DNA from 3 places in the Paenibacillus sp. FSL L8-0502 genome. Region 3 is predicted to be linked to each of the others. Evidence: riboswitches for the same ligand, from Rfam matches in the RefSeq annotation. Region 3 holds a riboswitch; each other region holds the start of a gene.
What was found. Region 3 has a riboswitch for cobalamin ahead of cobJ (precorrin-3B C(17)-methyltransferase). Riboswitches for the same ligand answer to the same signal wherever they lie in the genome.
Positions count from the first base shown of each region.

Region 1: linked by a shared signal. The riboswitch ahead of NSQ57_RS06955 (cobalamin-binding protein) and the one ahead of cobJ (precorrin-3B C(17)-methyltransferase) in region 3 are both predicted to bind cobalamin.
Region 2: linked by a shared signal. The riboswitch ahead of NSQ57_RS24595 (ABC transporter substrate-binding protein) and the one ahead of cobJ (precorrin-3B C(17)-methyltransferase) in region 3 are both predicted to bind cobalamin.

Region 1 is NZ_CP151958.1:1,564,774-1,569,820, forward strand. Features, by position in the region: gene cobD (threonine-phosphate decarboxylase CobD) at 13-1,116, shown strand; gene cbiB (adenosylcobinamide-phosphate synthase CbiB) at 1,106-2,077, shown strand; gene NSQ57_RS06950 (histidine phosphatase family protein) at 2,127-2,879, shown strand; cobalamin riboswitch at 3,002-3,194, shown strand; gene NSQ57_RS06955 (cobalamin-binding protein) at 3,401-4,408, shown strand; gene NSQ57_RS06960 (iron ABC transporter permease) at 4,405-5,047, shown strand, end outside.
Region 2 is NZ_CP151958.1:5,614,649-5,619,695, forward strand. Features, by position in the region: gene NSQ57_RS24585 (ABC transporter permease subunit) at 1-118, opposite strand, end outside; gene nikB (nickel ABC transporter permease) at 133-1,062, opposite strand; gene NSQ57_RS24595 (ABC transporter substrate-binding protein) at 1,078-2,658, opposite strand; cobalamin riboswitch at 2,875-3,075, opposite strand; gene NSQ57_RS24600 (hypothetical protein) at 3,900-4,715, shown strand; gene NSQ57_RS24605 (hypothetical protein) at 4,821-5,047, shown strand, end outside.
Region 3 is NZ_CP151958.1:5,363,104-5,368,150, forward strand. Features, by position in the region: gene NSQ57_RS23435 (precorrin-8X methylmutase) at 1-62, opposite strand, end outside; gene cobK (precorrin-6A reductase) at 230-1,009, opposite strand; gene NSQ57_RS23445 (sirohydrochlorin chelatase) at 1,006-2,070, opposite strand; gene cobJ (precorrin-3B C(17)-methyltransferase) at 2,163-3,959, opposite strand; cobalamin riboswitch at 4,270-4,457, opposite strand; gene NSQ57_RS23455 (TIGR00730 family Rossman fold protein) at 4,514-5,047, opposite strand, start outside.

The DNA.
Region 1 (5,047 bases), 2.0 Mb from region 3:
GGATGAGAGGCAATGATAGAGGTTTACGGTCATGGCGGGGACAGGGAAACAGCTGCGGCGACATTTGGCGGGACTGCTGCTGATTTTGTAGATTTTAGTGCAAATATTAATCCGCTTGGTCCACCGCCTGAGGTGCTTGAGGCGCTGCAACACTCATTTGACACTGTGATTCGCTATCCAGACCCTGGGCATCGGAATTTTAAAAATATGCTCGCACGGCGACTGCATGTTCCACCGGAGTCGTTAAGTATCGGAAACGGAGCGGCTGAGAGCATGGCGCTCTTGTTATTGGGACTAGCTCCTAAGCGTGTGGGTACAGTGGAGCCGTGTTTTTCGGAATATGCCGAGCTGGCTGGCAAATTCGGAGCCGAGGTCAACCGGGTGTATGGGAAGGCCTCGCTTCAATGGAAGGCGGACGTGGAGGACATCCTTCAGCTCATGGAGCGGGTAGATGTTTTGTTCCTCGGGCAGCCGAATAATCCAAATGGCGTCCAATATAGTGAGCAGGAGCTGTGCGAGCTGGCAGAGGCGGCTGGCACAACGGGTACTGTGCTGGTGGTGGATGAAGCATTCATTGATTTTATTCCGCTGGAACGGCGAATCTCACTGCTGCCTGTGCTGGATCGCTATCCTCATGTGATTTTGATCCGGTCAATGACCAAATTTTATGCCATTCCTGGCCTACGATTGGGTTATGCGATTGCTCATCCAGACTATATCCGGCGAATGACGGCCAAACAGGTGACCTGGAGTGTGAATGGATTGGCGTTGCTGGCTGGCGAGGCGTGTTTGAGAAGTGGGCAAGCATATGAGCGCCAAACACAGGAGCTGATTGCTGCGGAGCGCAACCGCCTGTTGACCGCCTTGGCGGAATGGGGCTGCGGTGTCGTTCCCGGTGAAGCCAATTACGTGCTGGCAAGGGCGCCGGGTACGTGGAGTGCATCGGCTATTCAGCAGGCGCTTGGACAACGCGGAGTTCTTATACGTAGCTGTGCTATGTATCCGGGACTGACGACGAGCCATTTTCGGATTGCGGTCAAGGATGCAGAAGCCAACGACAGGCTGCTATCTGTATTGGGTGAAGTGCTGGAGGAGGAGGAGCGGCGTGACAGTTAGCTTGATTATCCTGGCAGCCTATCTATTGGACAGGCTGATCGGTGACCCGAGGTGGTTGCCGCATCCAGTCATCGGTATGGGACATGCCATTTCAGCATTGGAAAAAGTGATTCGCTGCCAGGTCCGAAGTGACCGAGGGCTGAAACGTGCAGGTATACTGCTTCCACTCATTGTGGCGGGAGGCTCCTTTGCGCTCGCCTGGGCGCTGTTGCAATTGCTTGCCTGGATTCATCCGTGGTTATCTGTCGGCGCAGAAATAGTGCTGATTGCGACCACGATTGCTTCCAAAGGACTAAAGGATGCAGGAATGGCAGTCTACCGAGCGTTGCAGGCGGATGACCTGGCTGCGGCACGGCGGGAGCTGGGCATGATAGTCGGGCGGGATACGCAGCAACTTGATGAGCCTGAGATTGTACGCGGTACGGTTGAAACGGTCGCTGAAAATATCGTGGACGCGATTATTTCCCCGCTTTTTTATGCCTTGATCGGGGGAGCACCCTTGGCGCTGGCTTATCGTGCTGTGAATACGCTCGATTCCATGGTTGGCTACAAAAATGAAAAGTATCTGCATTTAGGCTGGGCTTCAGCACGTCTAGATGATGTGGCTAACTACATTCCAGCACGCCTGACAGCGGCAATGCTTGTGATAGCGGCGTGGATGTACAAACGAGATGCTGCAAGAAGCTGGCGCACAGTCAAGCGAGACGCTCGTCTGCACCCAAGTCCGAACAGTGGCTTCCCGGAATCGGCTGTTGCTGGTGCATTGGGGATTCGTCTTGGAGGATATAATGTGTATCATGGCGTGCGCTCCTTTCGTGCATACATGGGGGATTGGATACGACCGCTAGAGTCGAAAGATATACGGCATACGATCCAGCTGATGTTCGCCGTGTCCAGTATGTTTGTAGGATTGTGTTTGTTAGGAGCCGCAGGTTGTTTTGCCTTGGGATGGGTGCGGTGAGGGTGAGGAGTGACACACTGAATAATGATCGAGCAGGAAGTGACATTTCTTGAAACAAGATATAGCAGCAAAAAGGACAGTAGAATACGCACAAAGACCGAACTCACAGGAGGATAAGGTGCCGTATGATGCTAAAGAAGATCTGCATTGGGATATGGAGCTCGTGTTAGTTCGTCACGGCACAACCTTATGGAACAAGGAACGTCGATATCTGGGACACTCCGACTTAGGTTTGCTACCGGGGGCAGAGCAGGAATTAAAGCCTTTGCAGGAAAAATTGCAAGGTCAGTCCTTTGCTCGAATCTATTGCAGCGACTTAATGCGATGTCGCCAGACCTTGCAGATCATTGTGCCGGAATCAGAGTTGACGTCTGGGCGTTCCCTATCTACTATGCCTCCTATGATGGAACCATGTCTGCGAGAGCTTCATTTTGGCGAGTGGGATGGAAAAACGTATGACATGCTCAAGGATGTGTCGTTGTATCGGGCTTGGATTGATGAGCCGCAACGGATCACCCCACCTGGTGGAGAGTCTTGGACAGATTTTGTAAATCGTCTGCGCAAATTTCTTGACTCTCTGTATGAATGGCGTGTTGCTATGGAAGTTCAACCCATGGATTTGACTGCTACGTCGCCCTCTGTTTTGGTCGTTACGCATGGTGGCGTAATTCGTCAGCTAGCTTGCATGCTGATACCGGGCCATGATTTTTGGAGTCTGAATCCGAAGCCGGGAGAAGCATTAAGGATTCAATTGAGGCTGGCAGGACCGCACAATTACATAGCGGAAATGCTTCCTCATTAGGTTAGACACCAGCGGATAAAGAGGCTGTTTGGGTTGTAAGCCGCCTCATTTTAACCTATAATCATCAAGTAAAAGAACGGCTTGACTACCACTACATCAAATATCCAGCAGACGAGGTCGGCGCAGCGTGATGAAACTATGGTTTCCCTCCCTGCGCTGTTAAAAGGGAAGTCGGTGTGAATCCGGCGCGGTCCCGCCACTGTAAATGGAAACATGCCCGTTAGTCCTCTTTAAATGTTACTAAGCATATGAAAGAATTTCAGGACATGTATTTTACCATAAGTCAGGATACCTGCCCGTCCGCCTGTCACCATAATCCTTCGAGGAAAGGATGACGTGTTCGCAGTGACTGTCCATGCGGAAAGAAGCTGCCGCCTGCGCACGATCTGCGCTAACGTGACCCCTGTGTCCTGATATGAGGATGCGGGGGTTTTTGATAGGAAAAGAAGGCTAGATTTAGAAGATATCTGATGATGTTCAAGTAACGCTCTTAACGATTTATTTATGAAGGGGTGCAAATCATGGCAGGAAAAAAAATAAAGGTGTGGACAACAGGTCTATTGGCTCTGATTTTGGCAGTTGTGCTGAGTGCATGTGGCGCTAATGGAAAAAATGCAGAAAATAAAGAGGGTCAGGCTTCTTCACAGCAGCCGGGACAGGCAGTAAACGCACAAGAGCCTCCGGGCAAAACGGTTTACCCGCTCACAGTTAAAGATGCAACAGGACAGGAATTTACATTCAAAAAAGCGCCGGATAAAATCGTTTCCGTCTCCCCGGCAGAAACCGAGGCGTTGTTCGCCATTGGGCTGGATAAGGAAATTGTCGGCGTCTCCGACTACTCTGATTACCCGGAAGCAGCTACGAAAAAGCCTAAAGTGGGCGGTATTATGAAACCAAACGAAGAGGCGATCATTGCTGCGAACCCGGAAGTCGTTTTTGCAGGGATATCACTTAGTGAACAGGCTACGACCAAGCTGCGCGACATGGGAATTATGATTTTTAAAACGGAACCGAAGACAGTGGAAGATGTCATGGCTAACATCGAATTGTATGGGAAAATCACCGATCATCAGAGAGAAGCAAGAGCGGTGACTGACAAGATGAGAGCAGATGTAGCAGAAGTAAAAGAAGGAATTAAAAATATCGGTAAAGGGCAGAAGCTGCGGGTATACGTCGAGTTTTCACCAGGCTGGACAGTGGGTAAAGGCGAGTTTATGGACGAGCTGATTACGTTGGCGGGCGGCGAAAATGTAGGTGCCACGCAGAAGGGGTGGTACCAAATTAGTGAAGAAAATATTATTGCTGCGAACCCTGACGTGATTTTGTACAGCAAAAGTGTCAAGGACGACAAAACGGGCCAGACGCTCGGTGATATCATTAAAGCTCGCAGTGGATGGGATCAAATATCGGCTGTTCGCCACAACCGGGTATTTGCCGTGGATGATAATTTGATCAGTCGTCCGGGTCCACGCGTAACGGAAGGTCTCAAGGAAGTGGCCAAGGGCGTGTATCCTGAAATTTTCAAATGAACCGTAAACTGATCGGCTTTGGAGGGACAGGTCTTGTCCTGCTGTTGCTGACGCTGCTGCTCTGTCTTGGCATCGGCTCGGCCAAGCTTCCGGTCAGCCAAATCACGGGCATTCTGGTTAACCACCTACCGTGGTTAGGCGATACGTTTACACCGGATTGGAATACATCCTCAGAGCAGATTATTTTGAAGGTCAGATTGCCACGAGTGTTACTGGGAATGTTGGTAGGAGCAGCGCTGGCGCTGGCGGGAGCCGGATTTCAGGGTGTGCTGCGTAATCCTTTGGCTGATCCGTATACACTGGGGGTATCCTCGGGGGCTTCGGTAGGAGCGGCAGTACTGATTTATTGGGGCCTTCAATTTTCATTTGTTGGCATATGGACGCTGCCGCTAGTGGCATTTACGACCGGAATGCTTACGCTGTGGATGGTGCTGACGTTGGCACGGGAAGGTGGGAAAATTCCGACACAAAGTCTCATTTTGTCGGGTGTGGTGATGCAATCCTTTCTGGGAGCGGTTGTTTCCTTTCTGACAGCCATGTCGAAGGAGACGGTCAATGAAATATTGTACTGGACGATGGGAAGTCTTAGTCTGCGCGGTTGGTCATATACAGGAATCCTTTTACCTTATGTGGTCATAG
Region 2 (5,047 bases), 250 kb from region 3:
CTTGGAGAGGATCATGAGGAGCGACCCATGGAGCCAATAACCCAAGCAGCACGATCAGACCAAACAGTACGCCTCCTGCCAGCAAGCTCCCTTGAAAGGAAAGCCGTATCTTTTTCATTTTCAGCTTCCTCCTTAACGCAAACGTAGCCTCGGATCTATCGCCGTCTGGACCACATCCACCAAACACTGAACTCCTACAATTAAAAATACGGCGAAAATAACATACCCCTGAATCACCGGATAATCTCGCTGTGTAATCGCATCTATAAAATACTTGCCCAACCCCGGCCATGAAAAAATGGTCTCTACAATCACATTACCTGCCAGCATAAATGATAGATTGGTACCTAGCAGTGTAATTATAGGCAGAACCGCATGCCTAAATATCTCAAAAAACAGGATATGCAAACGTGAAAAGCCTCGAGCCTTCGCTGCTTTCACAAAATTCCGGTCACCCAGCTCCAGCATTTGAGCGCGCAGTACGCGTGCTTGCACAGCTCCCAAACCTGCGCCAAGAGTCAGCGCTGGGAGCACTAGATGTGTCCAGTCCTCCCTTCCCATGGATGGGAGCCAGCCCAAGCGAACGGAGAATAGATAGATCAACAGAAAACCAAACCAAAAAGAGGGGATCGACGATCCCAGCAGGGCGAACAGCCTGCCCAGACGATCCAGTGGGCCGCTGATTTTTAGCGAGGCAGCTAGCCCCAGCCCCAGCGTAAGCACCGTCATGACGGCGAAGCCCGCAGCAGCTAGCTCCACAGTAGCAGGAAGTCTGTTCCACAGTTCGGCTAGCACCGACTCCTTGGATACATACGAAGTGCCCCAATGCCCTGTGAACACATCCCGCAGCCAGTTCACATATTGAATATGAAGCGGTTCGTTTAAGCCCAGTTCCTTTCGTAGCGTCGTCAACGCCTCCTCAGAGGCAGGGATATTATGCGCGGTGAGCAAAATGGTAGCAGGGTCTCCAGGGGCCAGCCGCATCAGTACAAAAGTCAGCGTGGACACCACGAATACAATGATAAGCAGCTGCGCCACACGTTCCAGTATAAAACGAATCATAGGATACGCAGCTCGTTATTCCGCAATATCGGATTGCGCTGTAATGTAGTAATACTCGATCGGATGCGGTGTAAACCCCCCCACCCCTTTTTTCACGCCAAACACATTATCAGGATGCACAATGAACGACTGTGGCAAATCCGTATTGATGATATCCAGCGCTTGTAGTGTCATGGCATTACGCTGCGCTGTATCCTTCGCCAGCTTCAAGCTGTTCAGAATACTCTCTAGCGGTTTGGAACTATAACGGCTTACATTGGCTTCGCTTTTCGAAGAATAAAACATGTCCATAAAATATTGCGGCTCTCCTGTATGAGCAGTAAGCATACTGTACATAGCAAAATCCCAATCGTTTTTGGTCAACGCCTCGTCGATATTTTCCACCTTGCGAATCTTGACCTGGATTCCCTCTTTCAGCAATTGGCTTTGGATGACCTCAGCCATAACAGAGAGCTCCGGACGCTGAGGGAAAGTCAGCAGCGTAACCTCGAACGGCTTGCCTTGCTTAGTCCATGTCCCTTGGGCGTCCTTCTGCCAGCCATCCTTCGTCAACAGTTGCTCTGCCGTTCCGTCCAGCGCTTTACGCTCAACTTTACCGAAGGGAAGAATGCTCGGGAACGGGCTGCTTGCCTCCGTACCGAAGTCCCTCATGACGGCGCTCACAATCGATGCGCGTGGAATCAGGCTGTCCACCACCTTACGGTTCGCCACATCCTTGAATACTGGCGATTCCATATTGTACACGATCATATGGGTGCGCAAGGACGGAGCTGACAGCACTTGCAGCTTGCCGTTCTTTTTCAGTACCTCTGCGTTATCAACCGGAATATCCGTCGCTACGTCCACCTCGCCGGATTGCAGCGCCATCAGGCGCGAATTCCCGTCCGTAATGAACTTCATCGTCGCTTCAGCCAGTCGTGCCTTCTCGCCCCAATATCCGTCATAACGCTCCACGACCAACGATTGGTCCTTGTTGAACGCTTTGATTTTAAAGGCGCCTGTCATCGCTGGGTAACTCTGTTCATCTTTCATCGATGCCACATCCAGTACAATCGTCGATGGATCAGCTAGATTAGACACCAACGCCGCATTCGGCTGGTTTGTCGTGATCTTCAAGGCCAGCGGGCCGCTTACATCAATGGACTTCACATTCAGTAAATCCTTCGCCAGATGGCTTTTCTCAATAGAGCGTAACAAAGACGCTTTTACACTTGCTGCACCCATACTTTTTCCATTATGAAAAGTGACTTTATCCTGCAAGCTGAACGTCCAAACTGTAGGGCTATCCTGCTTCCACTCCTTTGCCAGCCAAGCCACAGGCTCCAGCTTTTCATTCAAACGTACCAGTGTCTCACCTGCACCGGATCGCATCACATCCCAGCTATTATCTCCATGCGGGTCAACGCCTGACGGTTTCCATGTATACGCCATTACCAGCTTTTTATCTGTCGCTGTTTGTTGTGCTGACGCGTTTTCACCCTTGCCGGAGCTATCCGACGTCCTATTGCTGGCACATCCCGAAAGAGCCATAACTGCCAGCAGCAGCATCACCCCTGTACATATCAACCATGAACGCCTACTACGACTGCTTATCATTCGATGAATCCCCCTCTATCTTGTAAAATCGCATAAACCTAACGCAAAACGCGAAAAAAGCATTCCAGACCACTTAATTAGCAGTCAGAAATGCCTTCAATATAAAATGTCAGAACTCACCTCGAAGCCAACTCCAAAAACATAGAAGGGATCAGATCGGTTTCAGACATTCCGTATGCAGCACGCCTAACCACCTCCCCAGCATCCCGTGGGTCTGACAGTGATGTCAAAACAGGCAGGTCTCCTGACTCCAGGCGTATCTTTCAGGCCTTCCCGGTTCTTCACAATTCCAGTGGCTGTTCTGAAAGCTCCAGCAGTATCCTGCTGATGCCTGTATACAGTGGCGGGCCCGTGTCGGAATCAACCGAACTTCCCTTTTAAGTGAACATGCTCAACAACTATGTACATCGTCTCTACGAAACCCCATACATAGAGTTGTCCGGCTCACACCTGTTTTCTTCCTTTATTTCTTTTCATTACGATCTTATTTTGTTGTCACAGGCTTGTCAATAAAGGCTGCACAATAATTTAAATTTGAACGATAAGGTAGAAACAAGACCTAACCTCCAATTGCGTGTACGCAATTGAAGTGTTAAAATTAGGTATAGAGTAAACCACCGTGTCCGTATACTAAAAAGAGTCTTCGCCGCGCCAACGGCAAAGACTCTTAGGACTTGAAAGGCTGTGGATCACCCACGGCGCGCTGCATAACTAATGGTTAATGCAAACGAAACCCACCGTTAGGGGCCAACCTAATTACGCGGTGGGTTTTCGCTTGTTCCGAAATTTCCGACGTAGCCAGCGATAAAGTTTACGAATACTAAACACCAGGCTTAGTAACGTAACCATCCAACGCAACACATCGTAGCACGACACAAGGTTGACCATCGGCTTCACCCCCTCTCAGGAAGCTACACCGTGGTCCGAAAACATCCACCACTATTCAAAATCCATAAGGTAAATTATACCATGATATCACCCATCACTCTAGCAAATTGTTCTAGTAGATTAATAAGCTCCTAATGTTCATTTGGAGAACTCCTTTAGCTTCTTACTCCTACTGGACTATCAAATCTGCTGTTATAAAACTGTCATTAAATGTCGTATATGTCAGGCTAATGAACTCTCGCTTATAAAAATATAGATAAATATATTCATATATTCCATTAAAAGGTTGACATAGTATGTGAGCTCATTTATGCTATCTATGGATTTACAAATTTTTCAAGGAGAAGCTTTGTATGAAAGTAAAGTATCTACCACAAGCTTTTCTAGCTGTAACGCTACTCATTTCTTGGGGAGTCGTCAGTCCAGCAATCTCTCATGCTGAGAAAGGGGAAAAAATCCCTGACCAAATGTTGGCGGGTACAATCATCCAATATGACGAGAACAATAACATGGTTGTATTGGAAAAAGGAACTCCTGTACCTGAACCACAAAAATCTCTAGCTGCTGTTGCTCCACTTACTGCTGAACAACAAATTGAGCTACAAAAAGAAGAGGCACTAATTAAGGAAATCAAAGAAGAAGCCAAATCACTGCCGGTATATCATATTGACAACCCTGAACCTCAGCCTGGTTTAAAAGTAATTTATGATGGTGAAGGTTACATCAAAGATATTATCTTACCTGATCAAAAGGAAAATGCGATTACAACTAATAGTGTTTCACTTCAGGCATTACCACGCGGTACACGCAAAGCACCTGGGACTTATACATACGGAGCGCATAATAATGAAATTGTCATTACCGGAACTTCGAATGGCAAGGTTCAAGGCACAGGTAGAGGGACAAATTTTACGGACTCAACTGGTGAGAATTCCAATTCACTAAAAAGAGGCGACTGTGCAACAAAAGGGGCTATTGATAACCCTGAGTTTGGAACAAAAATCTCCGTAAGAAATATTGACAACAATAATGTCCATGATTTCACTAAGGCTGACAATGGGAGTCTGCCAGATGCTGTTGTTGATATTTGGAAAACAGGTGTACAGGATTTGGGCTTGACATGGAGTTCGTCTCTCTCATTTTCGGGGCGATATTTTTATACGTTCTAATTTCTTCATGTGAAACAAGGATAGGGCCTACACCCTGTCCTTTTCCCTTTTTTCTTAACATAATCGATTTAGTAAATTTCTCATCTTTAGAAAGGATGTTCGCTTTTGAAAACAAGCAGCTTTCGCTTCATTATAATTTACTTGCTCGTTCCAACTCTATTGTCTGCCTGCTCACCATCTTCTGCTCCATCAACGCAATCAGTCCCATATAAAGAAGTTCTATCAGGAAAAAAAACAGTTCCTTCAGAACAAGGCCAATATCTATCCATGACCTATACAGAATATGTGAATGGGAAAAATACAGATAAAGGTATGGTTATGCGAGTCATGAC
Region 3 (5,047 bases):
CTTTTGCCTTCAATCTCCTGCGGCTGTACCGTTAGCGGTTTAAATTCTGTTTTGAAATCCATGGTAGACCACTCCCTTATGGAAAATTAGAAAATAGTTTAGGAAAATGACAATTCATTGCTACTAAATCATGGATACCTGTAAAAACACCTGTTTTAAGATGACTATATTTTAAATACATGCCAGAAGTCGTTCCTGATGAACTGGACTCGCAGGGGTAAGGCTCAACTCAAATTGAAGTTTTCTCTTTTGCTGTACGCAGTGCGTTGATGACTCCGTCGAAATGATCAAATACTGTGCCAAATTCCACTTCCGGCCTGGAAATCAAAAGTACGTGAATCCCCAGCTCCAATGCAGATTGAACCTTTTCATCCACTGCTCCCGTGCTTCCGCTTTCCTTGGTGACCATCACGGTCGTGCCATAGTGCTTGTACAATGCTTCGTTCATCTCGCGGGAAAAGGGTCCCTGCATGGCAATAATATTTTTTTGCTCCATGCCCAGTTCGCCGCATTTCTCCATATTGTCCAGGCGCGGCAGCATGCGTATAACCAGACGAATCTCCGGGTCTCCGAGTAAATGCTTGGTGAACGTGCCGAGCGTCTTACTGCCCGTCGTAAGCATTACAGAACCTTTGAGTTGCTTCGCTTGTAATGCGGCTTCTTCATAGGAAGACACGATGTGGAGCAACGGATGATTGTCATATACAAGTCCTGTCCGCTCATAGCGAATATAAGGAACCCCGGACTCGCGAGCGGCTGTCATCGCATTCGCATGTGCTTCTTCTGCAAAAGGATGACTGGCATCAACAACCGCCTGTATTCCAAGCTCCCGAATCATTGCAGCCATTTCATCGGCTGTCATTCGGCCTGTGCGTACGTCTAGTCCCGCTTCAGACAAGCTGGCTGCCGCGCTTTCGGTTACGACTGAGGTCAATACGTTGAAGCCATTGTCACGGATTTGCAGCGCCAATTCCCGAGCATCGCTCGTTCCGCATAGCATGAATATCATGAGCCCTTCACCTGCCCGCTTCCATTCACTACAGATGGCGTATGTGAATGCTCGTGATGGTGATTATGGTCATCATGGCTGTGAGCATGGACATGCTCATGAGTGTGATCGTGGCTGTGTGTATGGTGATCATGATGGTCGTGCTCATGTGCATGATGGTGGTGATGTTCATGTTCATGATGATGATCGTGGTCATGGTCATGATCGTGGTGATGATGGTGGTGCTCCTGCGCCTCCAGACGGAACTGGCAGTTATCACAATTGGCCGTAACCTTGCCGAACAAACCTTCCTTAGCTCGCTCCAGCACCAGTTCAACCAATTGGGGATGGAAACCAAAATATCCGCCCATCTCCACTTGTAATGCAGGGTGAGCCTCGGCAAATTCCTGGGTCATTTCTCCGATGCGTTTAATCAGCACACCCGTGAACAGAAAATAGGGAAGCACGATAATCTTTTTGGCCCCCAATCGTACACAACGCTCCAATCCATCGGGAAAGGAAGGCTGCGTCACACCGATAAAGCTGCTCTCTACCCATGTATAAGAAAGCTTCTCCCACAGCATACGGGTGATTTTGAAAAAGTCACTGTTCGCATCTGGATCGCTACTTCCGCGTCCTAATACAAGTACCGCCGTTTCCTCGTCAGGTACCTCGACAGATGCCTCGACAGCGCTAATCATCCCCGCTGGAACTGCAACCGGCTGGGCCTCTTTCAAGCGGCTTAGCAGAATGCTGACGATTTTCTCGTGAACACCAATCGGACGTCCGTATACAAATTCCACCTGCGGATATTTCGCCTTTGCCCGGTCAATAGCCATCGGAATATCAATTTTGGCATGTACCGCTGCGAACAAAATAATCGGAATAAGAACGACACGCGTCGCCCCTTTCTCCACACAAGTTTGCATCCCATCAGCAATGCTGGGACGTGCCAGCTCCAAGAAACAGGTTTCCACGCACATATCCGGTACCCGATCTGCCACTGCCTGTGCAAATTCCAGCAGTTCCTGGTTCCCCTCCGGGTCCCGACTTCCATGTCCAACCAACAATATTGCATCCACTGCTGTTGTTTCCTCCTCTTTAATAGGGATAGCCTGCATGACGCCCTATTTTATATATATGCTTGTATCCCGTTCATCAGGCCTTCAGTCCATTAATCACCACAAACCGCATTCACTTCTACCGTTACTGGTGCATCTTCATGCCGGAACCCCGCAACGACACCTACACGCTTAAAAAATTTATGAAAGCGCTCATTCGGATGTCCTTTTTCCTTATATTCAGCGATGACATGCTCCACGATGTCCGTAATCTGATCACCCGGAATTCCTTCCGCTACAGGCTGAGCGGCATGAGCATTGCGGCCGAATTTTTTGCCACCGAGGAAGAGATCGTACCCACCCTTGCGATAGACGATTCCGATATCCTCCAGTACGGCTCCATAGCAGGCCATACCGCATCCGTTCAAAGCAATGCTCGTTTCCTTGGGTGCCTGTAATCCGCCAAGTACAACCTGTAAATGCTCAGCCACAGGCACAGCGTCATCCTTCTCCATATTGCAGAAGTCGCACGCCTTTACCTTAAACACATCGCCAATCGGCATGACAATGAATCGTTCATCCCGCAGCCGCCCGACCAGTTCCTCGGGGTCTGCACACGGCACGCGCAGCACGATCTGATGATCCGGCGTGTATTCCAGCTCGCCATCATCACCCGCTACCTCGGCGAGCAGCGCCATCTGACGAGCGGTGAACTTCTTGTTTCCCACACCCGGGGAAACGCCCACCTCAAATAGCGCAGGCTTGCCAAAGCCGCCTGTCGCCATCACGGCCGGGGCTCCCGCTCCGGCCACCGCTGACGTTCCGGCGGTGCTCTTGGCGGCAGGCGCTTGCCCGCTCCAGCGAGCGTTGGCTTCGCCAGGCAGCTTACCGCCGATAGCGAGGCGGCTTAGCGCCTCTGCCGCCAGCGATGCCGGGGCTACGCCGGTTTGCACAGCAGTCGTTGCCTGCACGGCAGCCATCGCTTGCGGGCGTGCCTGCGTGGCAACCGCAGCGCCGCTCGCGGAGGGTCCAGCGGGCGTAGTGGGGGCTGCGCCTGCCTGCGGTGTATCCTCTTGCGCGCCCAGCGACCACGGCTCCGCTTCCGTGCGGAGCCGCTGATGTGGCTTGAGCGCCTGCTCGGTCGCATCCAGCGTGTATTTGCGCTGATATCCGCGCGGAGTCACGATCAAGCCGTCATACACCGTCGTCGAGGAATTGCCGATGATTACAGTCGTCAGCATCCCGATGTCGTGGTTCAGCATATCTTCCAGCGTCGTTACAATAACTTGCTGACGTTCACGATAAGCACTCTTCACCAGCCCAACCGGAGTTTGCGGATCGCGGTAACGCAGCAAAATGGACTGCGTCTCCACAATCTGGCGGGTACGCCGGCCACTGCGCGGATTATATAATGCAATCACAAAATCGGCCGAAGCCGCTGCTTCTACGCGCTTCACAATCGTTTCCCATGGGGTCAGATGATCACTCAGACTAATTGTGCACGCATCATGCATAACTGGCGCCCCCAACAGTGATGCACAGGACTGAATAGCCGAGATCCCCGGCACGACTTCTACTTCAACTCCGTCCTCGCGTCGCCAGCCTTTTTGCATCAGCACTTCGTACACCAGCCCTGCCATGCCATAGACTCCTGCATCTCCACTGGAAATGACGGCTACCTTCTTGCCCATCTCTGCTTGGCGAACCGCCTCCTGCGCACGGCTCACTTCCTCTGTCATCCCTGTACGTACAATCTCCTGTCCGTTCAACAACGGACGGATCAAATCAACATAGGTATTGTAGCCGATAATGACCTCACTTTCGGCCAGCGCATCCAGCGCCCGTTTTGTGATATGTTCCATATCTCCTGGTCCAAATCCAATCACCAACAATTTTCCTAATGGGCTCATCGGGCTCCTCCTATTCATCCTTTTCAGGGCAGCTATGCTATCTATTCCAATGATTTTTGGACATCCTGTAACTCAAAAAAGCCCCATCCTACCCGGATGGGGCTTCTATGTACGTATCTCTCATCAGACGAACAAACAGCGTAAGAAGACACGATTTGTCTTCCTCCAGCCTGCCGTTGTTTTCCATCTGTCTGTTTACGCTTCAAACGCTGCTGCACGTTCATATCCACGCAAACCTCTAGCCAACATGGAAAAAGCAACGTGTGCCTGATTTCCTGATTTCGTACACCCATCCTCTCCGCGAAGGTTAACGGTGCATACAGATCAAGGTAGGTCTCCTGGCTTGGCATCAACGGATTCTTTCGTCTTCCCCGTTTTTCACGAGTGACCAATTAAAAAAATCCTCTTCCTTACAGTGGCGGGACCGCTCGGGATTTGCACCCGATTCCCTGTTACCCTTTGCTCAACCGCAAAGGCACCTTGTCTGTCCGCTATTTGATTATGGGTCTTATCATAACCTTGCCTCAATCAGTTGTGCAAGCACGAAAAACGCTTTATTTTAAGTTCTCTGCTTTCTTTTTTAACATATGTAGCAATTCGTCCGGGTCCGCAGAGATACTCAGTAGCGCTGGATGATCAGCTCCGGTAAACCCTTCCTGAACGCTATGACGTACCATTTCTATCAACGGGTCAAAATATCCATTTACATTCAGCAGCCCAATAGGCTTGCGATGAATGCCAATTTGCGCCCAGCACAATACCTCGAACAGCTCCTCAAAGGTTCCCAAACCACCCGGAAGGGCAATAAAAGCATCGGCCATCTCGCTCATTGCCGCTTTACGCTCATGCATGCTTGCTACCTCAATAAACTCGGTAACTCCCCGATGTACGATCTCTGCATCGAATAACAGGGTGGGCATAATACCGGTGACCTGACCGTCACCCGCCAGCAGTCCATCCGCCACCTCTCCCATCAACCCCCTGCTAGAGCCACCATAGATCAGACGGATATGATGGCGAGCCATGGCTTCCCCCAGCTTGCCTGCCGCCTCAACATATACCGATGAATGTCCAGGTCTGGACCCGGC